4 regions of the Serratia sp. NPDC087055 genome follow, and region 4 is predicted to be linked to each of the others. Evidence: predicted binding sites of a transcription regulator. Region 4 holds the regulator's gene; each other region holds the start of a gene.

The links. The regulator PhoB, encoded in region 4, activates phosphate uptake and scavenging genes when phosphate is short. The targets are predictions, from matches to a motif close to CTGTCATAAAACTGNCNNAT.
Region 1: the regulator PhoB is predicted to act here: its motif matches at 2,042-2,061, upstream of opgB (phosphatidylglycerol--membrane-oligosaccharide glycerophosphotransferase).
Region 2: the regulator PhoB is predicted to act here: its motif matches at 2,737-2,756, upstream of ACI2J2_RS23380 (MIP/aquaporin family protein).
Region 3: the regulator PhoB is predicted to act here: its motif matches at 4,978-4,997, upstream of ACI2J2_RS10480 (heavy metal response regulator transcription factor).

The regions. Positions count from the first base shown of each region.
Region 1 is NZ_JBJDOG010000001.1:421,675-429,112, forward strand. It holds gene opgB (phosphatidylglycerol--membrane-oligosaccharide glycerophosphotransferase) at 1-1,883, opposite strand, end outside; gene ACI2J2_RS01930 (ABC transporter substrate-binding protein) at 2,133-3,068, opposite strand; gene ACI2J2_RS01935 (ABC transporter permease) at 3,085-3,852, opposite strand; gene ACI2J2_RS01940 (ABC transporter ATP-binding protein) at 3,849-4,604, opposite strand; gene tenA (thiaminase II) at 4,601-5,281, opposite strand; TPP riboswitch at 5,344-5,446, opposite strand; gene ACI2J2_RS01950 (LLM class flavin-dependent oxidoreductase) at 5,627-6,649, shown strand; gene ACI2J2_RS01955 (GlxA family transcriptional regulator) at 6,717-7,438, shown strand, end outside.
Region 2 is NZ_JBJDOG010000008.1:88,686-96,123, forward strand. It holds gene glpK (glycerol kinase GlpK) at 125-1,633, opposite strand; gene ACI2J2_RS23380 (MIP/aquaporin family protein) at 1,676-2,521, opposite strand; gene zapB (septal ring assembly protein ZapB) at 3,061-3,300, shown strand; gene rraA (ribonuclease E activity regulator RraA) at 3,357-3,842, opposite strand; gene ACI2J2_RS23395 (1,4-dihydroxy-2-naphthoate polyprenyltransferase) at 3,923-4,840, opposite strand; gene hslU (HslU--HslV peptidase ATPase subunit) at 4,932-6,266, opposite strand; gene hslV (ATP-dependent protease subunit HslV) at 6,279-6,809, opposite strand; gene ftsN (cell division protein FtsN) at 6,912-7,438, opposite strand, start outside.
Region 3 is NZ_JBJDOG010000001.1:2,216,364-2,223,801, reverse strand. It holds gene otnK (3-oxo-tetronate kinase) at 1-438, opposite strand, end outside; gene ltnD (L-threonate dehydrogenase) at 438-1,352, opposite strand; gene ygbI (DNA-binding transcriptional repressor YgbI) at 1,633-2,397, shown strand; gene ACI2J2_RS10500 (hypothetical protein) at 2,424-2,624, opposite strand; gene ACI2J2_RS10495 (molybdopterin-dependent oxidoreductase) at 2,871-3,638, opposite strand; gene ACI2J2_RS10490 (cytochrome b/b6 domain-containing protein) at 3,631-4,236, opposite strand; gene ACI2J2_RS10485 (hypothetical protein) at 4,295-4,921, opposite strand; gene ACI2J2_RS10480 (heavy metal response regulator transcription factor) at 5,062-5,733, shown strand; gene ACI2J2_RS10475 (heavy metal sensor histidine kinase) at 5,730-7,154, shown strand.
Region 4 is NZ_JBJDOG010000001.1:2,717,294-2,724,731, forward strand. It holds gene brnQ (branched-chain amino acid transport system II carrier protein) at 1-749, opposite strand, end outside; gene ACI2J2_RS12900 (PstS family phosphate ABC transporter substrate-binding protein) at 1,350-2,288, opposite strand; gene phoR (phosphate regulon sensor histidine kinase PhoR) at 2,304-3,620, opposite strand; gene phoB (phosphate response regulator transcription factor PhoB) at 3,645-4,334, opposite strand; gene sbcD (exonuclease subunit SbcD) at 4,550-5,782, shown strand; gene sbcC (exonuclease subunit SbcC) at 5,779-7,438, shown strand, end outside.

The DNA of each region.
Region 1 (7,438 bases), 2.3 Mb from region 4:
GCCTGATATTTAACGGCGGCATCGTCCACATTCAACCGTTCTATGGCGCGTTGATAAGCGGCAACGCTGTCTGCTTCTGGCCCGCTAAAGTTGACCTTGCCGCGGTAGTTCCCCCCTTTGGCCTGTACGATCTGCGGCGGAGCGGCCAGATTGCCTGATGCGACACAGGTTTCGGTGCTCAGTGCCATTTCAGGTGCCCATACCCGGCCAATTTCATAACATTTGTCGACCCAAACGAATTTTTCACCTGCGCCCAAGCCAGCAAGCTGCTTTTTCAGCGGCGTGGACAGATAAACGTTAAACATCGGCTCAATTTTGTTATCTGCCACTTTCAAGATAAATGGCACCTTAAAGGTGATACCGGAGAAGGTAAAACTGTTGCCTTGGTTACCCAGGGTGAAGTTGTCAATGCGGTTTGGGAAGCCCCATTGTTTCACTACCGCCGGTTTCCAGGCGTTGATCTTCTCATCGATATTCATGAAAACAGTAGACAGCGTTGGGCTGGAGAAGCTGCTGCGGCCTAGGCCTATGTAGTTATCGCCGCCCATCACGTCCAATACTGTGGCGCCGTTATCCAACGTGCTGCGTTTTTCGTTATGCAGCGCGGTCTGTGGGCGAGTGCCGTCAATGATAAAGAACAGGTTACGGCGTTTCTGTTTGGTCAGAACGTCATAGGCGGTGTTATTCATCGCCAGATGATCCGAAGACACCACGATGACGGTGTTTTTGAAATAGTCGGATGCCTTGATTTTATCGATCAGCGCCGCGATATGCTGCTGGCTACAGGCTACCGCGCTTAATGAACGGTTCTCTTTGTTCTGCCAGCTGAATGTGTTTTTGCTGCAACTGGCGGAGATAAACCCGTCCGGGTGATGGGTGTCGACGGTCAGTGCAAACAGTGAAAACGTTTTATTCTGCTTAGACAGTTCAACAAATTTGTCGAACACCACATCCAGAACGGTATCGTCGTACCAGCCCCAGTCATTTTTGTAACTGGGATCGCTGACCTGCCCACGCAGTTCTTTGAAGCCGTAGGCATGATCGAAACCGTGCGATTTCAGAAAGGTGTCTTTACCGGCGAAGGCCAGATCGGCGCCCTGATAAAAGTAGTTATCATAACCGGCGGACTTCAGTACATCGCCCAGACAGACGTTTTCCGGGTAAAAGGTAGACACGGCGCTGGAGGCGTTACCGTCGAAAGGGGCAAACAGCGGGATGCCACACTGTGAGGCCACCATGCCGGCAATGGTATAACCGGTGCCTGGCAACTGTTGGGTGTTGCTGAAGTCGATGCTGTTTTCACGATGTTGGTTCAGTTCGTCAGCGAGGCCGGGGAAAAGTTGCTGATCGAAGTAGGTTCTTTCCAGGCTCTCTGCATAGATATACACCAGGTTCGGCGCTTTGCCCTGTACGCTTCTTTTGGGGGCTTTGTAATAGGTATCAAAATCGCTGGTGTCCCCGCTGATCTGGCTTCTGACCAGTAGGGAGATATCCTGAAAGGCGGGAGTAGTGCCGACGGAAAACAAGGCCAGCAACACGGCGATCACACTGTATACCACACTGCTGCTTTTCGCTTTGCGTCGCACCAGGCTCCAGGTGAGTACGGCGAAGATCAGCGCCAGTACCGCCAACAGGCCGATAAACGGCAGCAGGTATTTGCCGACGCCGGCACCTTTCAGGCTGCTGGTGAGGGTGTAAATTACCGCGTCGGTGATGCCGTCACCGGTAAAGTAGTTGCTGGCGATCAGGACAACGTTGAGGATCAGATAGCTGCCCAGCAGCGTCAGCAGAGTGGCAAGCCACCAGCGGTTGGCAGCGCCCCGGGTCCGGTAGATTAAAATTGAGGCGATAAAAAGTGCAAACGAGATTAATGCTGAAACCATCCACCGTACCCTGTCTGATTAAAAAGAAAAACTTTAGTGCTCTGGTCAACGCCGCTGACCGCTGCCGCCGCGAGAAAGAGGAGGGTATAGCGCATTGAAACCGTCAGAGCAATGCGTGTTTGCATCGCTCTGCTGGGTCAGAGTGTGATTGGCGATTTTTGTGACAATAGTGTGACACTAATCACGCCAGCGAAAAGGGAAGGGCATCATAGAGAAGGGCGCAGTTCATAGGCTGCGCCCGATAACGGCTTAATGCAGTTCCACCGCGTATTGTTCCACGGGGGTGATTTTCTTGATCAGCTTGTTGTCGAACAGGAATTGTTCGTAGGCTTGATAGCGCGTTTTATCCAGCTTGGCCGGATCGCGGGCAAACAGCGGCAAGCTGGCTTGCCATGCCTGTTTGTTCAGCGCGGTATTCAGTTCCGGATGGGCTTTGGCGAATGCTAGCCAGCTTTCCTGCGGATGGGCGTGCAGGTAATCGCCGCCTTTTTTCAGTGCCGCGAGGAATTTTTTGATTTTCGGCTCAGTGACGGTGTCGCGATTGGCGACGATGATCAGTTCGTCGTAGGCGGGGACGCCATAGTCTTCCACGTTAAACACCACCGGGTCTTTCCCCTGTAACTTCAATTCCAGCGCTTCAATATTGCGGTACCCGCCGATCACCGCATCGACCTGGCCTGCCAGCAGGGCGCTGGTCAGTTGGAAGTTAACGTTAATCAGTTTGGTGTCATTGGGGTTGAGATGCTCATGTTCGAGCATGGTTGCCAGCGTGGCCTGTTCAATGCCGCTGACCGAATAACCGATTTTTTTGCCCTTAAGCCCTGCCGGGGTGGTGATGCGCTTATCCAGCGTAATAACGGTATTGAGTGGCGAATTAATCAGGGTTCCTATGCGCACCAGCGGCAAGCCCTGGTCAGCGAAGAAGTGCAACTGCGGTTGATAGGTGATGGCAAGATCGGCCTGTTTTGCCGCCACCAGACGTGGCGGTAGCGCCGGGTCGGAAGGTGGCACTATCTTGACGTCGAGGCCCTCGGCCTTGAAGGCACCGATCTGATCGGCCACCATTATCGGCGCGTGATCGGGGTTGATATACCAATCGAGCACCAGCGTCAGTTTTTCAGCGGCGGTTGCTTGCCCGGCCAGCGTAGCGCCGAGCAGCAGCCCGCAGAGGGTCTTTTTAATCATGGTTGGTTCCTTATTATCAGTTATTTTCAGGTGCCCAATCGATCAGGTGCAGCAGCAGCGCGTCCACGGTCACCCAGAGCAAGACGGTCATCAGCACCAGAATAAACAGCGCGGCAAAACAGACGTCAGTCTGCATGCGCGCATTAGCGTTAAGCATTACGTACCCCAAACCTTCCGCCGAGCCGACCCATTCGCCGATGATGGCCCCTATCGGGGCGACGGCGGCGGCCATGCGCAGCCCGGAACCGAAGGCCGGCAGCGCCGCCATCAGCCGAACGTGCCGCAGTTGGGCCCAGGGTGAGGCGCGCAGGGTACGTGCCAGATCGAGATAGTCGTTATTGACCCGCCGCAGTCCATCAAAGAAGGCGGAGGTTACAGGGAAGAAAATCACCAGTACCGCCATCACCACTTTGGCGCTCATGCCAAAACCAAACCACAGCACCAACAACGGGGCCAACGCAAACACCGGGATCGCCTGACTGGTCAGCACCAAGGGCATCAACCAGCGTTGCAGCCGGGGAGAAAAAATCATGCACAGTGCTAACACGGCCCCCAGCAACACCCCTGCCAGCAGGCCGCAGGCGATTTCTGACGCCGTAATCAACGTGTGAAAAGCGAGATAAGCCCGGTCATTCCAAAGTGCCTGCGCGACCGCAGAAGGTGAGGGCAACAAAAAGGCGGGAATATCACCCAACGTTATCCCTCCCCACAGCAGTAACAGGCCGGCAAATACCGTCAGGCTGCGGCGCATCCGCGACAGGCGGCTTTCACTCAGCGGCTTCATTCGGCGGCCCTCACCAGTTGTAGCAGTAGCTCGCTTTGGCTTTTCAGCAGTTGAGGGTCGTCCGGTGCCCGTGGCGGCAAGCCTTCAATGACATGGCTGTCGTCAATGCCGGCGGGATAGCGTGACAGGACCAGCAAGCGGTGACTAAGGCGGCAGGCTTCCATCGGATCGTGGGTGATCAGTAACACGGTATGCTGCGCAAGCAGATCGGCGGCAAGCTGCTGGATTTTGGCGCGGGTAATGGTGTCCAGCGCCGAGAAAGGTTCATCCATCAAGACGATCGGTTGGCGTTCATACAGCGTGCGGGCGATGGCTGCACGTTGGCGCATGCCACCGGACAGTGCCGCAGGCAAGGCGCTGCCATAACCGCTCAGGCCCACGCGTTCCAGTAAATGTTCTGCCCATGCGCAGTCGACTTTTTCACCCCGCAGCCGTGCACCGAGGCTAATGTTCTGATCAATGGTCAGCCACGGATAGAGCAGATCCTTTTGCCCCATGTAGGCGATGCGTCCTACGATCGGTAAGCCATCGCTGCCGGTGACCGTGCCGGACGTGGGTTTCGCCAACCCGGCAATGATCTTCAGCAAGCTGGTTTTACCCGCACCGCTGGCGCCGAGCAACGCCACAACATTGCCGCCTGCAATATCGAAATTTAGCCGGTCGAAAATCACCTGCTGACCAAAACGCAGGGTCAAATCCCGGACCTGAATTCCTGGTCTGGTCCCCTCATTCGGGGCCTTGCCGATGCTCATTGGGCATTCAGCCCCATTTGCCAGAAGGCAGATTCCAGCCGGGTGGCGGTGGTGAAAATGGTCGACAGTTCGGCCAGGCGGCTTTCAGCCCCACGTTGGTGGCCCACGTTTTCCAGCAGGTCGAGTGCGGCCTGCACCCCAGATAAATAGGCGGGGTCACCATAGTTACGGATCCATGAGGCATAAGGGTTGCCTTCCATCACGGTGGCGGGATCGTTAAGCAGCCGCAGGCCTATTTCGGCATAGCCGGCGACGCAGGGCATCAGAGCGGCCAGCAGATCGAGTGCATCACCGGCGTGGCCTATATCGAGCACATAGCGGGTGTAGTTAAGGGTTTCCGCGGCCTCTGGTTCGGCGGCAATGTCGGGTTCGCTCAGCCCCCAGTCTGCGCAATAGGCCAGATGCAAAGGCAGTTCGGCGACAATGGCATTGAGTGAGGCGGTGGCTGCACGCATCTCCGGCAGAGTACGCAGTTTGCTGACCAGCAGCGCATAGGCGCGGGCAAAGTGAATCAGGAACAGGTAATCCTGTGTCAAATAGCGACGGAATGCCGGCTCAGGTAGGGTGCCTGCGGCCAGTTGCTGAATAAAAGGGTGTTCGACGTAGTCCTGCCAGTGGCGACCAGCCTGCTGGCGCAGCCGTCCGTAAAGACCATTTTCAAATTGAGGGGTAAACATGGGACCTCCAAAAGTGTGTGGAGATCCGGGCGCGCTGAGGTATGAACAGGCAATGACTGATGGTGTTATTGCCGACCCGTCCCTTCGCTGGCATGACCCAGATCAGGTTCAAAGGGTTCGGCTTGCGCCATCTCAGCCCGTAACAGGACACCCCTCGGAGGAGCTTGTTATACGATATTTACTTTTTGATTACAACGGGCGGGCGGTTGCGTTGGGCAACGATGAGGGCATTTTTCGGCAGCCAAAAACGGTTCGTTTAGTGCGATCCCACACAATTTTTCTGGCCTGAGGAGGGGCATTTTTGTCACTGTAACTCGGTCATAATTGAATCTAAGGGCTACTCCTATGAAGAAAATTGGATTTCTCTCGTTTGGTCACTGGACGCCGTCGTCACAGTCGGGTACCCGGTCTGCTGCGGATGCGTTATTGCAATCCATCGATCTGGCCGTCGCGGCAGAAGAGCTGGGGGCGGACGGGGCTTACTTCCGTGTGCATCACTTTGCCCGCCAGCTCGCTTCGCCGTTCCCGCTGCTGGCTGCCATTGGGGCAAAAACGCAGCGTATTGAGATCGGCACCGGCGTGATCGACATGCGCTATGAAAACCCGCTTTATATGGTCGAAGACGCGGGTGCTGCTGATTTGATCTCCGGTGGACGGTTGCAACTTGGGATCAGCCGCGGCTCACCTGAGCAGGTCATTGAAGGCTGGCGTTACTTTGGCTACACGCCTGCAGAAGGCGAGACTGAAGCCGACATGGCGCGTCGCCATACCGACGTGTTCCTCGATGCGCTGCGTGGTGAAGGCTTTGCCGAACCGAATCCGCAGCCGATGTTCCCCAACCCGCCCGGTCTGCTGCGTGTTGAGCCTTTCTCCGTGGGTTTGCGGGATCGGATCTGGTGGGGAGCCAGCTCGAACGCCACGGCAGTCTGGGCGGCGAAACTGGGGATGAACCTGCAAAGCTCAACGTTAAAAAATGATGAGACCGGCGAGCCGTTCCACGTGCAGCAGGCCAAGCAGATCCGTGAGTACCGTGCGGCCTGGAAGGCAGCAGGGCACCAGCGTGAGCCGCGCGTGTCGGTCAGCCGCAGTATTTTTGCTCTGATGAACCAGCAGGATCGCAGCTACTTCGGCAACAGCGGCCAGGATAGCGATCAGGTGGGGTATATCGATCAGCAGACGCGGGCCGTATTCGGCCGCAGTTATGCCGCCGAGCCGGAGTTGTTGATCAAACAATTGGCGCAGGACGAAGCGATAGCCGAAGCGGACACCTTGCTGCTGACCGTGCCGAACCAGTTGGGCGTCGATTATAACGCCCATGTGATTGAATCCATCTTGACCCATGTCGCTCCGGCGTTGGGGTGGCGCTAAACGCCAGAACGCTTCTCAGCGAGAGAAGCGTTGTTGACTTATTTTGTCTTATTTGTATTTTAAGGACATGCATACATTCCTGATTATCGTCCCTGAAGGGGGCATGTTGTTTGAGTCGGCGGGCATCGCCGATATTTTGATGCAAGCCAACCGCTTGAGGCCTGATGACGCGCCGCTCTACCAGATGGCGATAGTCACCACCCAGGCTCACCGGGTGGTGCATGGTTCCTCCGGCTTGAATCTGTTGGCCGATCACCGCCTGGCGGATCTCGAACCTGAGGAGGAACGCGATACCATCATCGTGACCGGCAAAGGGGCGACAGCGGAAGAAAGTGCCTATGTGGTCGATTGGTTGCGTCGCGCAGCCCCTAAAGCGCGACGTGTGGCGTCAGTTTGCGGCGGGGCCATGCTGCTGGCCGAGGCCGGTTTGCTGGATGGGCGCCGGGCAACCACGCATTGGCGACTGCTGGAAACGTTGCAGGCTCGTTTCCCCAAAGTGAAAGTCGAAAATGGGCCGATCTACGTGCAAGATGGCGCTGTCTGGACCTCCGGCGGGGTCAGTTCCGGGTTCGATCTCACCCTGGCATTGGTGGAGGATGATTACGGATTCGTGCAGGCCCGTGAAGTGGCGCAAGATCTGGTGATGTTCCTGCGCCGGCCCGGGGGGCAGGCACAGTTCAGCCGTTATCCATTGAATCAGGCTAAAACGCCCGGTCCGATTCGTGATCTCCAGTCCTGGATCCTGGAAAACCTGTCCAGCGATCTTGGTGTCGAGAAACTGGCAGAACG
Region 2 (7,438 bases), on a different contig from region 4:
CCTGTCTGTGAGAAGGAAGAAAATATCGGCAAAGTTTATCACAGGGGCTACGGGGAGGGCGGTGCAAAAAAAAACGCGCCGCCCGAAGGCAGCGCGTGATAGGGGTTAACAACGCAGAGCGACGTTAATCGTGTTCTTCCCATGCTTGTGCACGGGCAACCGCTTTTTTCCAGCCGCTGTAACGGAAGTTACGTTCGGTGGTTTCAATGCTCGGACGGAATTCGCGCTCGATAACCGCCTTGCTCTTCACCTCATCCAGGTCATTCCAATAACCGATCGCCAGACCCGCCAGGAAGGCTGCGCCCAGTGCAGTCGACTCACGCACTTCAGGACGCTCTACACGGGTGCCGAGGATGTCAGACTGGAACTGCATCAGGAAGTTGTTAGCAACGGCGCCACCGTCCACACGCAGCGATTGCAGGCGGGTGTTGGAGTCAGCCTGCATGGCATCCAGCACGTCGCGCGTTTGGTAAGCGATAGACTCCAACGTTGCACGGATGATGTGGTTGCTGTTCGCGCCGCGAGTCAGACCGAAGATTGCACCACGGGCATACGGGTCCCAATAAGGGGCGCCCAAACCGGTGAAGGCTGGCACCACGTACACGCCATTACTGTCTTTCACCTTGGTGGCAAAGTATTCGGAGTCGGCTGCATCACTGATCAATTTCAGTTCATCACGCAACCATTGAATAGACGCGCCGCCGATGAATACTGCCCCTTCCAGCGCGTAGTTCACTTCGCCGCGTGGACCGCAAGCGATAGTGGTCAGCAGGCCGTGGTTAGAACGTACCGCTTCTTTGCCGGTGTTCATCAACAGGAAGCAACCGGTGCCGTAGGTGTTTTTCGCCATGCCCGGTTGAACGCACAGTTGGCCATACAGCGCCGCCTGTTGGTCACCCGCGATGCCGGCGATTGGAATACGTGTACCGCCTTTACCCCCGATGTTGGTCTGGCCGTACACTTCCGAGGAAGGGCGGACTTTTGGCAACATGGCACGCGGGATATCCAGCGCTTCCAACATGCGCTCATCCCAGTCCAGCTCATGGATATTGAACATCATGGTACGCGAGGCGTTGGTGTAATCGGTCACATGCACCCGCCCTTGGGTCATTTTCCACACCAGCCAGGTATCGACGGTACCGAACAGCAGCTCGCCGCGTTTGGCGCGTTCACGGGCGCCTTCTACGTTATCCAGGATCCATTTAACTTTGGTGCCGGAGAAGTACGGGTCAACCACCAGGCCGGTGTTGTGACGGATGTACTCTTCCATGCCATCGCGTTTGAGCTTCTCGCAAATGTCAGCGGTACGACGGCATTGCCAGACAATGGCGTTATAAATTGGCTTACCGGTCTCTTTCTCCCAGACGATGGTGGTTTCGCGCTGGTTGGTGATGCCGATACCGGCGATTTGATCGGAATTGATGTCGGCCTTCGCCAGCACTTCTACCAGCGTTGAGCTCTGCGATGACCAAATCTCCATCGGGTCATGCTCAACCCAGCCCGCTTTCGGGTAAATCTGCGTGAACTCACGCTGGGATACCGCAACAATATTGGCATCGTGGTCTAGCACTACGGCACGTGAACTGGTGGTTCCCTGGTCGAGCGCGACAATGTATTTTTTTTCTACAGTCATGATTTTAGTCCTGCTGTTGTTAACCGTTTTAAACTGTGCCAATCACGCTTTACGCTGCTGAGCCTTGGCGGCGGGTTTTTCTTCTTCTACGCAAACGTCACACGGCAGATTGCGGCCAATGAGCATGCGGTAGCCGAAGGCACCCAGGCAGGCCCCGATGATTGGACCAAAAATTGGCACCAGGAAGTACGGAATATCACGTGCACCGGTGAAGGCCACTTTGCCCCAGCCCGCCAGATAAGCGAACATTTTAGGACCGAAGTCACGCGCCGGGTTCAGAGCAAAGCCAGTCAATGGTCCCATAGAGGCGCCGATCACGGCAATCAGAATACCAATTAACAGAGGGGCCAGTGGGCCACGCGGAATGCCGTTGCCGTCGTCGGTCAGCGCCAGGATCAGGCACATCAGAATTGCGGTAATCACGGTCTCTACCAGGAAGGCCTGGCCGACAGAAATGTGCGCGTTAGGATAAGTGGAGAAGATGCCAGCCAGGGCAAGGCTTGCATCACTGCCGCGAACCATATGATTGGCTGCTTCAAAGTCGTAGAACAGGTTGTAATACAACCCGTAGACCAAGGCTGCTGCGCAGAAGGCTCCGGCGATCTGCGCGACAATGTAAGGAAGTACTTTGCGTCCGTCAAAGCAGGCGAACAGCCACAGTGCGATGGTGACTGCCGGGTTGAGATGCGCACCGGAGATGGCAGCGGTCAGATAGATAGCCATGGCAACGCCGAGGCCCCAAATGATACTGATTTCCCATTGGCCGAAGCTGGCGCCAGCCAGTTTCAGCGCGGCAACGCAGCCTACGCCAAAGAATATCAACAGGCCGGTGCCGAGGAACTCAGCGATGCACTGGCCTTTTAGGGTCGGACTGGTGGTTTGGCTCATAATGTTGTTGTCCTGCAAAACGGCGGTTATAGGTTTATAGGCTCAGCGAGCGTATCGATTTGGCCTATGGGTACAGTTTTTTCATCTCGTCCAATTATTAATTGAGGACGTGATGTAAATTTATCGTTAACGAACATAAACGAGAAATAGCGAAATCAAAATGTGTGTGCTTCGTCATAAAATTGAGCGAATTCGCGTCGTTCTGTGTTCTTTCTGCGCCATAAAAGTGTGATCTGACCAGTGCTTTCGCCACCGATTGTTAACAAACCGATTTTGCGGGCTGCGGGTATTTTCAGTTTTTGCTGATGGCGAAGGCAGGAAAATTGCAACAGACTGCGCGATGAGCCGGATGTTGCTAGACAGTCGGGGACAGGCTACTTACAATCGTTTTTATCGAAAGAAGCGTTTTATCGGGACAGGCGCGTTATTTTCAATAAAAGCGTGTGTCACTTGGCGCGATGCATATTCGCAGCAGTTGCAACCTGAGTTGCGGCCGTTACCTATAGATGTACGCCTTGCTATCATGAGGGGACTGAAGCATGTCATTTGAAGTATTTGAGAAATTGGAATCAAAAGTTCAGCAGGCGATCGATACCATCACCCTGCTGCAGATGGAAATTGAAGAGCTGAAAGACAAAAACAATACTCTGTCTCAGGAAGTTCAGGCTGCCTCTGGCAACCACGAATCGCTGGTACGTGAAAACCAGCAACTGAAAGAAGAGCAGCACGTATGGCAAGATCGCTTGCGCGCGCTGTTGGGCAAAATGGAAGAAGTCTGATTCCGTATTGCACGATCGAAAAGGGCGCCTTAGGCGCCCTTTTTCATATCTGAAGATTACTCGATGTCGAGCGGGTCTTCAGACAGAATAATACCGGTATTGTCGGCGTACAAATGGTCACCGGAGAAGAACGTCACACCGCCAAAGTTAACGCGGATGTCGCTTTCACCAATGCTTTCACTGGCGGCGCCGACAGGAATGGCTGCCATCGCCTGAATGCCGATATCCAGTTCTTCCAAATCGTCCACCTGACGCACGGCACCGTAGACCACGATGCCTTCCCATTCGTTCTGGGTTGCCAGACGCGCCAATTCTGCATTGATCAGAGCACGGCGTACTGAGCCGCCACCGTCAATCACCAGAACGCGACCGCGCCCGTTTTCTTCAAGTAGCTCGAATAACAGGCCGTTATCCTCAAAGCATTTCACCGTAGTGATTTGCCCGCCAAATGAAGTACGCCCGCCAAAATTGGAGAATAGAGGCTCAACTACGTTCACCTCTTCATGATAGATGTCGCAAAGTTCGGAAGTATCGTATTTCATAGGATTTTACGTCTGTTTGCCGCTGGAATAACCAGTATATCCCTTTATTCGCCCTGTTGGCAAAATCATCAGTTCGATGTCTAACTGAGCACCACGCCGATAGCGAACAGCACATTGGCCAGAAGTGCTGCCTTGACCATGTGTTCCAGCATCGGCCGCATACCGGCTGGTGTTGGATCGCGCAGCACGCGCAGGCCATGGCGTACCAAGAGGGGGATCGCCAGCACAAACAGCCAGCCCCACAGGCTATGCAAATTAAGCAGTGTGAACAGCGCGAAGCAGGCTACGGCCCCGATCAGCAACGCGACGTGGTAATAGCGCGCATTCTGTGGCCCAAGGCGTACCGCCAGGGTATTTTTACCGTTGGCACGATCGCTTTCGATATCGCGCAAATTGTTGATGTTGAGCACTGCGGTTGCCAGCAGGCCGCATGCGGTGGCTGGTAGCATCACAATACTGTCAAACGTGTGGGTTTGCAGGTAGTAGGTACCCGCTACGCTCAGCCAACCGAAGAATACCAGCACCGAGATGTCGCCTAGCCCCAGATAGCCATAGGGTTTGGTACCGACGGTATAGGTAATGGCTGCGACGATAGAAAGCCCACCCAGTACCAGGAAGCCCACGACGTCGCTGGGTTGTTCACAGGCGACGGCGATCAGTGAACAGCCTGTGATGGCGATCAACACCACCGTCACCACCAGAGCGCGTTTCATCTGCGCTTGGGTGATCATGCCTTTTTGCATACCGCGTAGCGGCCCGATGCGGTCTTCTTTGTCGCTGCCTTTTACCGCATCGCCATAGTCGTTCGCCAGGTTGGAGAGAATTTGCAGTAGGCCGGCGGTCAACAAGGCCAGCAGTGCGACGCCAGGTTTCAGGCTGCCTTGCCAGGCGGCAATGGCGGAACCGACGACGATAGATGCAAAGGCCAGCGGCAAGGTGCGTGGCCGTAAACTTTCAAGCCAGGCTCTGGCCGGTGAGGTGGTTGTTGATGAGCTCATTTTTCGCTTCAGAGTAAGTGGCTGTGTCCGTTAGAAATAATTGTGGGAGGCAATGCCTCCCACAGATGACTGACTGGACATGATTGAGCGATTATAGGATAAAACGACTCAAATCTTCATCTGCTACCAGTTCATCCAGATGATTACGTACGTAATCCGCATCAATTGTAATGGATTGACCGTTAATTTCACTCGCATCATAGGAAATATCTTCCATCAGACGCTCAAGCACGGTGTGTAAGCGACGTGCACCGATGTTTTCGGTCGTTTCGTTAACCTGCCATGCGGCTTCAGCGATACGGCGGATGCCTTCAGCGGTGAATTCGATATTCACGCCTTCAGTACCCATCAGCGCTTTGTATTGCTCAGTCAACGACGCGCTTGGTTCGGTCAGGATACGCTCGAAATCTTCAGTGGTCAGCGCTTGCAGCTCAACGCGGATTGGCAGGCGGCCCTGCAGTTCCGGAATCAAGTCTGATGGGCTGGCGGTCTGGAACGCACCGGAAGCGATAAACAGAATGTGATCGGTTTTCACCATGCCGTGCTTGGTAGAGACAGTGCAGCCTTCCACCAGTGGCAGCAGGTCACGCTGCACGCCTTCACGAGACACGTCAGGACCGGAGCTTTGGCCACCACGCTTACAGATTTTGTCGATTTCGTCGATGAACACGATGCCGTGTTGCTCAACCGCTTCAATTGCTTGCTCTTTCAGCTCTTCCGGGTTAACCAGTTTGGCGGCTTCTTCTTCTACCAGCAGCTTGAAGGCTTCTTTGATCTTCAACTTACGTGGCTTCTGTTTTTGACCACCGAGGTTTTGGAACATTGATTGCAGCTGGTTGGTCATCTCTTCCATGCCGGGAGGTGCCATGATTTCTACACCCATCGGCGCAGCAGCCAGATCGATCTCAATTTCTTTGTCGTCCAACTGGCCTTCACGCAGTTTCTTGCGGAATGCCTGGCGAGCAGCAGACGGCTCTTGATGTTCTTCCGCCTGGCCCCAGTTGTTCTTGGCCGGTGGGATCAGCACGTCGAGAATGCGTTCTTCCGCCAGTTCTTCGGCACGGGTACGGTTCTTATCGATCGACTGCAAGCGCACCATTTTGATCGCGGCATCGGTCAGATCGCGGATAATCGAATCCACTTCTTTGCCGACGTAGCCCACTTCGGTGAACTTGGTGGCTTCAACCTTGATGAACGGGGCGTTAGCCAGTTTTGCCAGACGACGGGCAATTTCAGTTTTACCGACACCGGTCGGGCCGATCATAAGAATATTCTTTGGCGTGACTTCATGGCGCAGCATCTCGTTAAGCTGCATCCGGCGCCAGCGGTTACGCAGGGCAATGGCAACGGCACGCTTGGCTTTGTTCTGGCCAATGATGTAGCTGTCCAGTTCGCTGACGATCTCGCGCGGGGTCATTTCAGACATAGTATTCGATCCTTACGCTTTGGAAGGCAATTCTTCAATGGTGTGGAAATGGTTGGTGTAAATACAGATATCACCGGCGATGTTGAGGGACTTATCAACAATTTCGCGGGCGCTCAGTTCGGTATTTTCCAACATCGCACGAGCGGCTGCCTGGGCGTACGGGCCGCCGGAGCCAATCGCAATCAAATCGTTTTCAGGCTGGATCACGTCACCGTTGCCGGTGATGATCAGCGAAGAGTGTTCATCTGCGACAGCCAGCAGGGCTTCGAGTTTGCGCAGCATGCGGTCAGTACGCCAGTCTTTCGCCAGTTCAACGGCGGCTTTCACCAGGTGACCTTGGTGCATTTCCAGCTTGCGCTCGAACAGCTCAAACAGCGTAAAGGCATCCGCTGTACCACCGGCAAAACCAGCAATCACTTTGTCGTTATACAGGCGACGTACTTTCTTGACGTTGCCCTTCATTACCGTATTGCCCAAGGTGGCCTGGCCATCGCCACCGATCACTACCTGGCCGTTGCGGCGTACGCTTACAATTGTTGTCACGAGCAGACCCTCGTTGAAGACGGAAAGAAGCCCTCGCAGCATCTGCTTGCGCAGACACTACGAGGCATATTGAGAGTATAGATGGGGGGGGATTGACGCTTTTCAACCCCCAACGGAGAGGGGAATGCAACTTGACATGCCTACGCCCTTCAGGCGCGACAGGGTTTTGTCCGCAACAGCCCGGCTGCTGTAAGGGCCGAGCACCACGCGATTCCAGCCACCACCCGCCGTAATGCGGCTTTCGATGCCTTCAAACGCCAGGCGTGCACGCACAGACTCTGCCTGATCGGTCGCACGGAATGAACCGCACTGCACCATCCACTTCTGCTTCGATTCTGGCTTGGTTTCCTGCTTGGCCGTTTCCTGACTGACTTCCGGCTTGGTCTCAGGTTTCGGCTGCGGTTTTGGTTCAGGGTGCTTAACCTGCACCGGCGGTTGTGTGACCGGTTGCGGTTTAGGTTTCGGCTGGGCCTGTTGCTGCACAGGTTGCGTCGTCGCGCCGTTGTTGAACGGATTACGCGGCTGCGTTACCTGTGGTTGCTGCTGTATGGGTTGTTGCTGTACCTGCTGTTGTTGCATTTGCTGCTGACGGTTATTGCGCGCTGCGGCTTGTGAAGGATCGTTATACG
Region 3 (7,438 bases), 500 kb from region 4:
CGTCACTGGGTGATGACGCATACCGGATTCCGACAGCAACTGATCCAAGACGAACAGATACCCTTGATACACAGTACGGCCGTTGACCGGCAGCGCCGGGGATATCACCGTTTGGGTTTCGCCCAGGGCATCAAGCAGGGCATCCGTCACTGGGCCGATATTGCCCTGAGCGGTGCTGTCGAAGGTCGAACAATATTTGAAGTAAAACTGTTGGCATCCCTGGCGTTGTAACCAAGCCAGCGCCTGTAATGACTGTTCAATCGCCTGTGCTGCAGGACAGGAGCGAGATTTCAGGCTGATGACCACGGCCTGCGACGCAACGGGGAAATCATCCTGTGGAACCCCGTTCAACTGGACGGTGGATAGGCCGTTTTCAACCAGAAAACTGGCAATATCGGTGGCCCCGGTAAAATCGTCTGCGATGACGCCGAGCAGCATTATGCGTTCTCCTTTTTCTGCGGCAGATCTATACCAGCGAAAATCTTGATCACGGCGCTGTCGTCCTCTTTACCAAAACCGGCGTTGCTGGCAGCGGTGAACATAGTAAAGGCGGTGGAAGCCAGGGGCAGCGGGAAATGCAGTTCTTTGGCGGTATCCGTCACCAGCCCCAGATCTTTCACGAAAATATCCACCGCTGATTTAGGTGCATAGTCACCATCGACCACGTGCTGCATGCGGTTCTCGAACATCCATGAATTGCCGGCGGCATGAGTGACGACATCGTACATCACGTCCAGAGGGATGCCTGCGCGGGCCGCAAGCGCCATGGCCTCCGCACCGGCGGCGATATGCACACCGGCCAGCAACTGGTGGATGATTTTCACCGTGGCTCCCAGGCCAATGTCTTCGCCAATGCGATAAACTTTGCCGGCAATCGCATCAAGAACCGGTTGTAGCTGGCGGAACGTCGTTTCCGCGCCAGATGCCATCACGGTCATTTGACCCTCAGCGGCCTTCGTCGCACCACCGGAAACGGGGGCGTCCAGCATGTTCAGGCCCTGTGCCCGTAGCTGTTGTTCGATCTCTTTGGCGTCGGTGGCCGAAATGGTGGAGGACACCATGACCGGCGTATTGGGCTTCAGCTTCGCTGCCAGGCCGTTATCACCAAACAAGATCTGTTTCACCTGCACGGCATTTACCACCAGCAGTAATACCGCGTCCAAATCCGCCGCGAAACCGTCAGCGTTGTTAGCGGCTTGTTTGGCGCCGGCCTGCTGTAATGCAGTCAGCGCCTGTGGGTTAAGATCGACACCGTACGTCGTTAGCCCCGCGTTAATGCACGACTTTGCTGCGCCCATTCCCATAGAACCCAATCCAACGATGCAAACTGCAAAATCACGTGGCTGTGTCATGCCATACCTCATGTTAATTTTAGTGATAATTTGTTTTGTTGTGTTAAATATAAGCGCTTATCTGGACAGCGTCAGCGATCGGTATCACAATTATTAACAGATTATCAATCAGGCTCACCGACCAAGTAAAATGAAAGTGAGGGTTATCCAACTGTTTTAACTATTAAAAATATATTATTGATAGCATGACCAGCCTCACGACCTGAAAAGAGGACGCTTTCGTAGAACGAAAATTGACGTAAAATCACAATTATTATCACTGCGGCAAAGAGAGGGAATCGTGATACCTGTAGAACGCCACCAGCAAATATTAGCGCTGGTATCTGAACGCGGGGTAGTCAGCATTGCTGAATTGACCGAACGGTTGGGTGTGTCGCATATGACCATTCGCCGCGATCTGCAAAAGCTTGAGGAGCAGGGCGCAGTTCTGGCGGTTTCAGGCGGCGTGCAGTCCGCAGAACGGGTAGCGATAGAGCCGTCGCATCAGGACAAAGAAGGGATGTACAGCCAGCAGAAAGCGGCTATCGGTCAATTGGCGGCCCGGCAGATCCCCCCCAATAGTTGTATCTATCTGGATGCAGGCACCACGACGCTGGCGCTGGCGAAACATATCAGCGATCGCGACGATCTAACGGTCGTCACCAATGATTTTGTGATTGCGGGTTACCTGATCGAGCACAGCCAGTGCAAGATCATTCATACCGGCGGTACCGTCTGTCGCGAGAACCGTTCATGTGTCGGTGAAGCTGCGGCGCAGGCACTACGCGGGTTGTTTATCGATCTGGCATTTATTTCCGCTTCGTCATGGAGCATGCGTGGCCTGTCGACGCCGAATGAAGACAAGGTGATGGTGAAAAAAGCCATTGTTGACGCCAGCCGGCGCTGCATCCTGCTCAGTGACACCTCCAAATACGGCAAGATAGCCACCTACCTGGCGCTGCCGATCGCGGCGTTTGACGCCATTATTACCGATGACAATCTCCCCACCACGGCGCGGGAGGCAATCCTGCAGGCGGATATCACGCTGATGACGACGGGAGAGTGAAGCTAAACAGAGCCCCCTGGCGGGGGTTATGGCATCTTGGCGGTATCGTAATGATGGATGACCGGTCCCGGCTCACCGAGTTGGCCTCGTTCACGCCATTCCTGACATCGTTGTTCCCACCAGGCTTCATGGAAGGCTTGCATGGCTTTCAGGCGCTGTTCTTTAATACTTGGAGAGGTAAAATCCGGCTCCAACGCGTGCTCCAAGGCGTTAAATTTCGATGACATAGAGTCCGTCCTTTATGAATTCCATTTTGTACAAATACCGTACTCTTTGAGCGTGTTTTTTCAATAGTTGATCATAGATTTTGGCCAAAGCCGGTCTCAAGGGGACGCTAAAAACAAGCCTGGCTTGATATTGGATACCGAAGTCGATAATAGTTTTACCTACCCCGTCGACGAATAGGTACTCACGTTCAGAAAAGGTATAATTCATGCGGCTAATCGGCTTTCTGCGCGGCGCCGCGCAGAACACTAAATTCCGCTAAACCAGTTATAACCCTGATCTTCCCAGTAGCCACCGGGGTTGGTATCACTGACAAAAATGGCGGCGATATGTTTGGCGTTCTTGAATCCCAACTTGGTTGGCACTCGCAGCCGTAGCGGGTAGCCGTAATCGGCCGGCAGTGCTTTACCCGCGAAATCCAACGCCAGAATGGTTTGTGGATGCAGCGCTGTGGCCATGTCGATACTGGAGTAATAACGGTCCGCGCATTTGAAACCCACATAGCGGGCGTTCAGATCGGCGCCGACATGCTGCAGAAAGTTGCGCAGCGGCACGCCGCCCCATTGACCGATGGCGCTCCACCCCTCGATGCAAATCAAGCGGGTTATTTGGCTCTGCTGCGGCAAGCGTTGCAACTGTTCGAGTGTCCAGGAGGCGGTTTTCTCGACTTTGCCGGAGACTTCCAGACGATAACTGGCAAGATCTACCTCTGGGACGTTGTACTCGGGGTAAAACGCGTTAAACGGGAACGGATGGGTAATTTGCTCCGGGCTATAGGTTTGCGCCAGCTTTTGGCCGTTAAACAGCCAGGCCTGCACCCGATCGTTCCAGCGCGACATGGCCCACAACACGTTATCCACCTGGTCCCCGTCTTGGAGGTTGCAACCGGTCAGCATGGCGATGCCGCCCAGCGTCAGACCCGAACGTAGCATCAGACGGCGTTGCAGATTGACCAGCTGTTTCTTTTGGTCCGGTTCCAGCGTCGGTGCTAAAGGCCGTTGTTTTTTATCATTCATGTTTGCCACCCGTAATCATTGCCCACAACGTGCGCGGCACGATAATCACCATCAACAGGTGAATGATCACAAATAAGCCAATACCGGACATGGCAAAAAAGTGAACGTAACGTGCCGTGTCAAAGCCACCAAACAGACTCACTAATCCTTGTAATTGCACCGGCTTCCAGATTGCCAGGCCGGACAGCACCAGTAGCAGTCCCAGAACCAGCACCCCGAGATACATCAGTTTTTGAATGGCGTTATAACGACCATGCTGATGCGTTAGCCGTAGCGTCAGCGCCTGCCAGATATCCTGTCGCAGTGCGCCGGCGCTGAGCGGCAACAGGTCATGACGGAAATGGCCACTGAACAGGCTCCACAGCAAATAGCACAGCGCATTGCCGGCCAAAAGCCACATGACCGCCAGATGCCAGCCAATCGCGCCGCCCAGCCAACCGCCAAGTGTGACCAGCGGCGGGAAGCGGAAACCGAACAGGGGTGAGGCGTTGTAGATCTCCCAGCCGCTCATAAACATGCAAACCATGGCGAACAGGTTAACCCAATGGGTGATGCGGACTGGCCAGCGGTGCACCGGCCGCCGTACGGGGGTTTTCATTATGCACTCCTTAGACGGTGCCCCGTCATGACATTGCCAATGGCGGGGCACAACCTAATTACATCGGCGGAACGGTGCCGTCTTTCCCGGCGGAAATACGGGTGGCGACGCGTTCGCCTTTGTCGTCCGTGGCAGAAAACAGCACGATGTGTGCACCGGGTTTTAGCAGGCTGCGGTCGCCGGGATCCAGGGTGACGATCGGCACATCTTCCGGCACGTTAACGGTCTTCTGCTGGTTACCGTAGGTCACGGTCAGCGTGCGGCCATTGGATTTAACCAGCTTGCCAACGGTGCCGTTGGTCATGGTATCGACTTTGCCGTCGGCAGACTCCCAGGCGGAGTGCCCTTCACCGGTACCGCGCAGGCTGGCGGCGAAGACGTGGACTTCCAGCGCCTTCAGTGAGCCGTCCGGTTGTGGTACTGCCGCAGTGCCGATAAAGCTATCCGGTTTAATGTCATCCAGGGTGCCTTTCGAGACGCTGAGCACCCGGGTTTGATCGTTGAGTTTAACGCTGACCTTCTCCCCTTTACGGTCGGTGACCTGTAGGCTGCTGTCGGTAACCTGGTCGATAGTGCCACGCAGTGGGGCAATGACCTTGCCTGTTGCTTGAGCCGCGCCTGCGGCCCCGCTACACAGCATGAGGGTGGACAGCAGCAAACCGGCAAAACGATGACGGGTAATCATAAAGTTTTCCTCTGTTAAGGTTGCCGATTAAGCATGGTTGAACAATAGGGACAGCACCATGTCTGTTTGATGACATTAATGTCATCAAGAATGTCCGCCGAAACTGCTAGTATTTCCGCTGGTGTAATGAGGCGATGACAATGCGAATACTGGTGGTTGAAGACGACATCAGCACGGGCGATTACCTGAAGAAAGGGCTGACGGAGGCGGGATACAGCGTCGATTTGGCACGTAACGGTACCGATGGCCTGTTTCAGGCGTTGGAACAGGCTTACGACGCCATTGTGCTCGACGTGATGCTGCCGGGGTTGGACGGTTGGCAGATCATTGAGGTTCTACGCAAGAAAAGTGACGTGCCAATCCTGTTTCTGACCGCGCGCGATGGGGTGCAGGATCGCATCCATGGCCTGGAGTTGGGCGCTGACGACTATTTGATTAAACCCTTTTCTTTTACCGAGCTGGTGCTGCGCCTGCGGACGTTGCTGCGCCGCGGTACGGTGCGAGAAGCCGACCACTACGCAATTGCCGATTTACAGCTGGACGTTCTGCGGCGTAAGGCCGTGCGGCAAGATGTGGTGATTCCACTGACCAACAAAGAATTTATGCTGTTGCACCTGCTGGTACGGCGGGAAGGCGAGGTATTGTCACGTACCATGATCGCGTCCCAGGTGTGGGACATGAATTTTGACAGTGATACCAACGTCGTGGACGTGGCGATTAAGCGGCTGCGCGCAAAGATTGATCGGCCGTTTGACGTCAAATTGATCCACAGCGTGCGCGGTATTGGTTACGTTTGCGAGCCGCGCTCATGAAAATACGCATCCAACGCTGGCGTGCGCTGTCGCTGACGCTTCGTAGTGCCATGTTGTTTGCGCTGGTCGCGGCGTTGGTTGTCAGCGGAGCGGGTTGGTACCTTTACGGTGCGATGCGTCAGGAGATGATCACCCGCAGCGATTTACAGGTCACCGGACGGGTCGAGTATTACCGCAATTTGCTCAGCCAGCGTTTCCCTATCGAGCGGCTGACGGCGAATACCGGCTTGTTCGAAAATATGTTGGGCAATGAGCAGGACGTGCTGATTTTTCAACAGCCGGGAAAGAAGCCGTTAATCAATGTGAACCCCGCCAAACTGACTCTGCCGCCGATCACTCCAACGCCCCTTGATACACCCCAGCGTGTGAGTGCGGTGCAGAGTGGGCAGACGGCGCAAGGTGTGCCATTACGCGTCGCATCGGCGCTGATCAAACTGGAAGACGGTAATTTGCTGCAAATCTCGGCAGCCCACGTGATGATAAACGAACAGAAGATGCTGGCCCGTTATCTTTGGCGGATAGTGGCGGCCGTTGTTGTGGCATTTATCTTGATCGCGCTGCTGGGATATTGGGTGATGCGTCGCGGATTACAACCGCTCTGGCGTATGGCGGCTCAGGCGGCAGTGATAACGCCAAATACGCTGTCGACCCGTCTGAGTGAGCAAGGGGCACCAAAGGAATTGCAACAGTTGACCCGTTCGTTCAATGCCATGCTCGATCGCCTGAACGAAGGTTATCTGCGCCTGACACAGTTTTCTGCCGACTTGGCGCATGAAATTCGGACCCCGGTGGGGGCATTGATGGGGCATTGCCAGGTGGCGTTGTATCAGTCACGCAGTGTGGAAGAGTATGAAACGCTACTGTCGAATAACATGGACGAACTGGAACGCATTTCCCGTATGGTGGAGAACATTCTGTTCCTGGCGCGTGCCGGTGAGGGGCAGGCGGTGCTGAACTATAGCCGTCTCGATGTGGCGAAAGAGTTGCAGCGGGTGGCAGACTATTTCGAAGGCTTGGCGGAGGAACGCGGGATTACGTTGGTTTGTCAGGGACAAGGGGACTTGCTGGCAGACGCCATGCTGTTTCAGCGTGCCTTGAGCAATCTGGTGTCTAATGCTGTGCGTTATGCCGACGAAAACAGCCAAATAGGGTTGCGGGTTAGCGCTCAAACAACGGGGGAATGCGTGATTGAAGTGACTAACCAGGGGCCACCGATTGCACCGGCACACCGGGATAAGCTGTTTGATCGTTTCTACCGTGCTGATGCTGCGCGCAGTGCCGGTAACCATGCCAGTGGTTTGGGGCTGGCCATCGTCAGGGCAATCATGACGCTGCATGGCGGTAAGGCGATCGTTCGCTGCACCGAATATGATATGTCTGCCCACATTGTTTTTAGTCTGGTATTTCCTGCCTCAGCCTAATGTACACCTCATATTTATACGTTCAGGTGCGATTCATGTAGCGTGGTTGGACGGGGCTGGCATCGCATTTTATTCGTAACTGTTTACTTTCATTTTCCTCGTTGTTTGCCCAATTACCCTCGAATCAAAAAATTAATTCCGCCTTTAATCGCATAGATTTCGCGTTATAACGCTGATTTTTTGACTAAATCCAAAGTTGTCAAAATTCACCTTTCATTACCTTCCTATTAAAAGTGCTTGCATTAAATGAATGATTAGGATTTTCAGCTTAAAGGAAAAGATTT
Region 4 (7,438 bases):
CCCAGTTTGAACAGGCTCAGGTAAACCAGCGTCAGGCCGACACCGGCGATCAAACCGGCCAGAATGGTATAACGCGTCAGCAGACCGGCATCTTTAACACCACGGGAACGCGCGGCATTAACGATAACGATACCGAATACCAGCGCACCCAGCGTATCCATGGTCAGATAGCCGTTAACGAAACCGGTAGAGAACGGAACGTTCTGATAAACCTCAGTCGCCGGAATTGGCGTACCCGCAGGCCAGGCCAGCGCGGCAATGCCGAGTGCACCCAGCGCAACAATTTTCAGCGGTGCCAACACGTGCCCCACGGTATCGAGCAGACGGCCCGGATACAGGGAAATGCCGATCACCAGTGCGAAATACACCAGGCTATAAATAAACAACGGCATGGCGCCATCACCGGTCAGGGGTGCAATACCCACTTCGAAGGAAACGGTCGCGGTGCGCGGCGTAGCAAACAGTGGGCCGACGGCCAGATAGCAGACCGTTGCCAGCAGCAAACCCGCGCGACGGCCAATTGGCGTGCTCAGGGCGTCAATGCCGCCACCCACACGAGCCAAGGCAATCACGGTCATTACCGGTAGGCCGACAGCGGTAATCAGGAAGCCGATAGCTGCTGTCCAGACGTGTTCACCGGACTGTAAACCGACCATCGGCGGGAAAATGATATTCCCAGCACCGACGAATAAGGCAAAGGTCATAAAACCCAATGCAATAATATCTTTTGACGTTAAACGATGACTCATACGATGTCGTGTTGCCTGTTCAAATGAAAAAAAGTGCCCGATATCGTGGTGGCGTTATGCCCCACCCGGTTGCCGGCTTGCCATTTCATCGCGAGACCAATAAGAGCAGAAAACGCATTTTTTCCGGCGTTTTGTCCTTATTCGAAAGTGACCACTCATGATGATGGGCAGAGTTTTAAGAGTTATAAATGGAGGTTTAGTCCGACAACGAGGCCTAAGTTAAACGTTTATAGCGTTGAAAGGCAAGGCGCATGACAAAAAGCAGAGCTATCGACCAGATAATCTTTAAGCACCAGTCGATCATAGTGGTTATCAATAAATATACAATACATGATTTGTATCATTTTTGAGCAACCATCTCACAAAACGTGAAACCTATAGCCAATGTCCGCGCGAAAACGCCAATAAACACTCAGTTTCCGCGCGGTATGAACGGGTTTCAGCCTTTATCAAAGCCGCCAAAAGAGGCTCATGACGTTTTTGCAGCTTATTCCACTGCGGCTGTCTGCCAACCTTTAACATGCGTGCAAGCCGCTGCAAAACGCGGCGCTTCGCCGCCGCCCGCGCAACGCCAAATCATGATGCGTGTTTCTGGAGCACTTATTTCAAGCCCAATGCCAATCGGGTTTTATGCAGGGTATCGGGGGGCAGCGGCAGATAACCGTCGTGATTAACCAGGTCTTGCCCGGTATCAGACAGTACGCGATCGAGGAAGGCTGCGGTCAGCGGCTCCAACGGCTGGTTGGGCGCTTTATTGATGTAGATATACAGGTAGCGCGACAGCGGGTAACTGCCATTGCGTACATTGGCATCATTGGGAGTGATATAGTTTTCACCAGACTCAGCCAACGGCAGTAGCCGCACACCACTGGCACGAAAACCGATGCTGGCGTAACCAATGCTATTGAGTGAACCGGCAACGGCCTGCACCACCGAGGCAGAACCGGGCAATTCATTGACGCGCGGCATAAAGTCGCCGCCGCACAGCGCACGCAGCTTGAAATAGCCGTAAGTACCGGAGGCAGAATTACGCCCAAAACGTTGCAAGGCTCGCTGCTGCCAATCACCGGTCAGCCCCAGTTCCCCCCAGCGCGTCAACGGTTGGCTTTCACCACAGCGCAGAGTGGCGGAAAAAATTCGGTCAAGCTGCTGCAGGTTAAGCCCACGCAGAGGGTTGTCCTGATGGACCAACACGACCAGCGCATCGACAGCGACCGGTACCGCCAACGGCGCATAACCGTAGCGGTGTTCGAACGCCGAAACCTCTGCCGCCTTCATCGGTCGGCTCATCGGCCCAAGCTGCGCCGCCCCTGCCGCCAATGCGGTGGGGGCAGTAGAGGACCCCGCGGCCTGGATCTGCAAATTAACGTTGGGATAATGCTGACTGAAATCTTGCGCCCACAGCGCCATGAGATTTGCCAGCGTATCGGAACCGACGCTCGACAAATTACCGGACAGCATGCCGTCCGGCTGCGCCAGCGCGCCACGACTCGCCAACAGCACCAGGCAAAGCAGTAGCCCTCGGGTCATTCGGATCATTGAGCCTCTCGCGCGTTAATTTTTCACCGCATTCTCTGATAAAGCTGCGGGAACAATCAACCGGTTAGGCAAGGTAAAAATGAATCGGGTACCCATGCCCTGTTCGCTGAGGATCTCCAGTCGAGCGTCATGATGACTTAATGCATGCTTAACGATCGCCAACCCCAACCCACTGCCGCCAGTCTGGCGTGAACGGGCCTTATCAACGCGGTAAAAACGTTCGGTCAGACGTGGAATATGCTCTGCAGCGATGCCCGGCCCGTTATCACTGACCTGGAACTGCGCGCCGCTTGGCGTTTGTTGCCAGCTCACCTCAATATTGGTGCCCTTTGGCGTGTGATTCACAGCGTTATACACCAGGTTGGATACCGCACTGCGCAACTGGTCGTCGTTGCCAAAAACCTTAAGCTGTTCGTTCACCCGGAAAGTAATCTCATGGTTCCCGCCGCTCAATGACTGCGCTTCGCGTTGCAGCACTCGCAGCATCAACGGAATATCGACCCGCTCGTTCATTTCTACATTTGGCGCGGCTTCAATACGCGACAGTGTCAGCAGCTGCTTGACCAGACCATCCATGCGGCGAGTCTGTTCCTGCATGGTGCCCAACGCTTTGCCCCGCAGCGAACCATCCAGCTCTTCGTCGCTCATCATTTCCAGGTAGCCCTGCAATACCGTCAGCGGAGTGCGCAACTCATGACTGACGTTGGCAAAGAAGTTGCGCCGGGCGCCTTCAAGCTGACGCATTTGGGTCACGTCACGCGCAACCATCAACAGCTGCCCTTCTGAATACGGCATCACGCGAAACTCAACGTAATGCTCATTGTTCAACTGCAGCGTTAACGGTCGAGAGAACTCCTGCTGTTGCAGATAGTGGCTGAATTCCGGATAACGCAGCAGGTTCAGGATGTGTTGGCCGTTATCTTCAGGCCAACGGAAACCCAGCAGATGCTGCGCCAACCCGTTACACCAGAAGATGTTACCTTCAACGGTCGTCATCACCACCGCATCGGGCAGTGACTCTGCGCCGCTGCGGAAACGTTTGATCAATAACGCCAGCTCACGACGTCGGCGACGGTTTCGCTGTTGCATCTGGTATAAGCCGTAAAACAGCGGTTCCCAGCTCCAGCGCCCGGGTGGCGGTGTCATGCTGCGGTCAACCCACAGCCAGTGAGAAAGTTTAAGTTGGTTGTAGAAGTTCCACACCAGCGCAGCCAGCACGGAGGCAAGCAGCAACCAGGGCAGATAACCGAAAATCAGCCCCAGTAATAAGGCAGGTAGGCAGAAAAGGGCCAGCTCCAGGGCCAGCCTCTTCCAGGATAGACGTTCTAACACGGCATATTCTCCAGCGCGGCGCGATCAGTAGCGCGTTGAGAATCGGTAGCCTGTGCCCCGAACGGTTTGAACCATTTTGTCATGACCAGTGGTCTCTAACGCCTTACGGAGTCGGCGGATATGCACGTCAACGGTGCGGTCTTCCACATAAACGTTAGTGCCCCAGACGTGATTAAGCAACTGTTCGCGGCTATAAACTCGCTCAGGGTGGGTCATAAAGAAGTGCAACAGCTTGAACTCGGTCGGCCCCATATCCAGCGCTTGCTCGTTGGCCATCACGCGGTGTGAGGAAGGGTCCAGGCTCAGCCCTTGCATTTCAATCACTTCTTCCACTGCCATGGGTGAAATACGGCGCATTACCGCCTTGATACGTGCCACCAGTTCCTTCGGCGAGAAAGGTTTGGTGATGTAATCATCCGCACCGACTTCCAGACCACGAACCCGGTCTTCTTCTTCACCACGCGCTGTCAGCATCATCACCGGAATATCGCGGGTTAGCGCTTCACGCTTCATATGCTTGATAAACTGAATGCCGGACCCCCCGGGTAACATCCAGTCGAGCAACACTAAATCAGGGAACGGCTCAGACAGGCGTGTCACGGCACTGTCATAATCCTCGGCTTCCAACGGTTGGTAACCATTCTGTTCCAACACAAAGCACACCATCTCACGGATCGGCGCTTCGTCTTCCACCACCAATATGCGTCTTGCCATCGTCAATCCTGCCAATGTGTTAGCTATCTGCGGGCGCCATTATGCGTCAGTTTTATGACACTTTTATGAAAAGAACACCCTGTTATAGGCAGTAAGCATAGCGATTATTTCCAACGTCAAAGAAAAATCATTCAGTTGTCATAATGATTCCGTCACGACAGCCGCCGCGGTGCCCTTTATAATCACCGCCATTAGCTTATCGCCCCGGGAGTGTCATGCGCCTGATCCACACCTCTGACTGGCATCTTGGCCAGTACTTTTTCACCAAAAGCCGTGCCGCCGAGCACCAGGCTTTTCTGCGCTGGCTGATAGACCAAATCGAGCAACATCAGGTGGATGCACTGATCGTCGCCGGGGACCTGTTCGATACCGGTTCGCCACCCAGCTATGCCCGCGAACTGTACAACCGCTTCGTGGTAGAGCTGCAACATACCGGCTGCCAATTAGTGGTGCTGGGAGGTAACCACGATTCCGTGGCAACCTTAAATGAGTCGCGTGAATTGCTTTCTTGCCTGAATACGACGGTGATCGCCAACGCGCAGGCTGAAACCGAACAGCAAATCGTGGTCCTGAACCAACGCGACGGCCAACCGGGCGCCGTGCTGTGCGCCATCCCGTTCTTACGCCCGCGAGATCTGCTTACCAGCCGAGCCGGTGAGTCAGGCGTGCAAAAACAGCAGGCGCTGCAAGAGGCCATCGCAGAACATTACCAGACGCTTTATCACGCCGCCTGTGCACGCCGCGACGCGCTCGGCCTGGCACTGCCTATCGTTGCCACGGGCCACCTGACAACGGTTGGCGTCACCACGTCCGATTCCGTGCGCGATATCTATATCGGCACGCTGGATGCCTTCCCGGCGCAAGCTTTCCCACCGGCCGACTACATCGCCTTGGGGCATATTCACCGTGCGCAGAACGTCGCAAAATCCGAGCACATTCGCTACAGCGGTTCGCCGATCCCACTCAGTTTCGACGAATTGGGCAAAGCAAAAAGCGTGTTCATGGTGGATTTCTCCGCAGGTACTTTGCAACAGGTCAGTACGCTGGACATTCCCAGCTTCCAACCTATGCAGCTTATTAAGGGTGATTTAGCGCAGATCGAGCACCAATTACGGCAGTTCGCCGATTATCAAGGTGAGTTGCCGGTGTGGTTGGATATCGAGGTCGCTACGCAGGATTATCTCAGCGACATTCAGCGCCGTATCCAACTGCTGGCCGATCAACTGCCCGTAGAGGTGGTGTTGCTGCGCCGCAGTAAAGAACAGCGCCGCCAGGCGATTGAACAACAGGACAAAGAAACGCTTAACGAACTGAGCGTCAATGACGTCTTCGAACGTCGTCTGGCGCAAGAACCTGATATGGCCGATGATCGCCGGCAACGCATGAGTCAAATGTTCCAGCAGGTCGTCGAAGCCGTTAGGCACCAAGATCAGGAGCCGAGCCAATGAAAATTCTCAGCCTGAGATTAAAAAATCTCAACTCCCTGCAAGGTGAATGGAAAATCGACTTCACTGCGGAGCCTTTTGCCAGCAATGGGTTGTTTGCCATCACCGGGCCAACCGGGGCAGGTAAAACCACCCTGCTGGACGCCATCTGTCTGGCGCTGTACCACCAGACGCCGCGCCTGAATGTCACACCGAGCCAAAACGAGCTGATGACACGCCATACCGCCGAGTCGCTGGCAGAGGTCGAGTTTGAGGTCAAAGGTGTCGGTTATCGCGCATTCTGGAGCCAGCGCCGCGCCAAAAATGCGCCAGACGGTAACCTGCAGGCTCCTAAAGTCGAATTGGCACTGCGTGAAGATGGCAAGATCCTGGCGGACAAAGTGCGCGACAAACTGGATCTTACCGCCGCAATTACCGGGCTGGATTTCGGGCGCTTCACCAAATCGATGATGCTGTCCCAAGGCCAGTTCGCCGCCTTCCTTAACGCTGATGCCAATGATCGCGCCGAACTGCTGGAAGAGCTAACCGGCACCGAGATCTACGGCCAGCTTTCGGAGCGGGTTTTCGAACAGCACAAACAGGCCAAGGTCGAACTGGACGCGCTGCATCAACGCGCCAGCGGTATTGAACTGCTAAATGATGAACAACGACAGCTGCTGGAAAACCAGTTAGTTGAATTGGCGACACAAGAAAATACCCTCAGCGACCAAACCCGTCAGCAGCAGCAGGCGTTGAACTGGTTGCAATTTTGGCAGCAAACGCAGCAAAAACAACAGGCATATCAGCGCCAACTGGACACGGTGGAGCTAGAGCAAACCGCAGCAGAACCGCAACTACAGCAACTGGCACGCAGCGAACCGGCAGAAAAACTGCGGCCGTTGCTTAACGAACGTAACCGCTGCCGTCACGATCACCAGACGCTACAACAGCAGATTGCCCAGTTGACGCAGCAGCAGGCGCAGCAGCTCGACCAGATGGCACCGTTGCAACAGGCTGTGGAACAAGCCCGTGTGCAACTACAGGCACATGTTGAACACCAGCAGGAACAACAGCGGTTGATCGACGATCACGTCGTCCCGCTCGATAACCGGATTGCCCAGTTACAGAAAACGCAGACCGAACTGCAACAGATGTGCGATAGCGCCGCACAGCAGTATGCCCAGCAAAAAACGGCGCTGGAACAACTCGAGGTTCAGCGAACCCAGTTGACCGCACAGGCCGGTCAGCATCAGGAAAAGCTTAACGCCCTCACCGCCGCGCTGACGGCGCAGCAGCAACAGCAACATGCGCTGGAAGCCCAGTCGCCCCTGGCAGCACTGCGTCAACGTCAGGCTGAGCTGGCCGAGTTACGCCCGGTGCGCCAGCAGTTATTCACCCTCTCCTCGCTGTTTAGTCAGGTCAGAGAACGTCTGGAGCAACAACGTAAAGAGTTTGCCGCCCGTCAGACGCAGCTCAGCGAACATGAAAAACAGCTCGAAGAGACGCGACAGCAATATAAACAACAAAAAGCACACCAGTCGGACGTGGAAAAAACCCTCGAACTGGAACAGCGCATTGTCAGCCTGGAAGCCGAACGCGCCCGCCTGCAAACCGGCGAACCCTGTCCACTCTGTGGCTCTTGTAATCACCCGGCCATTGAGCAGTATCAGACGGTAAAAC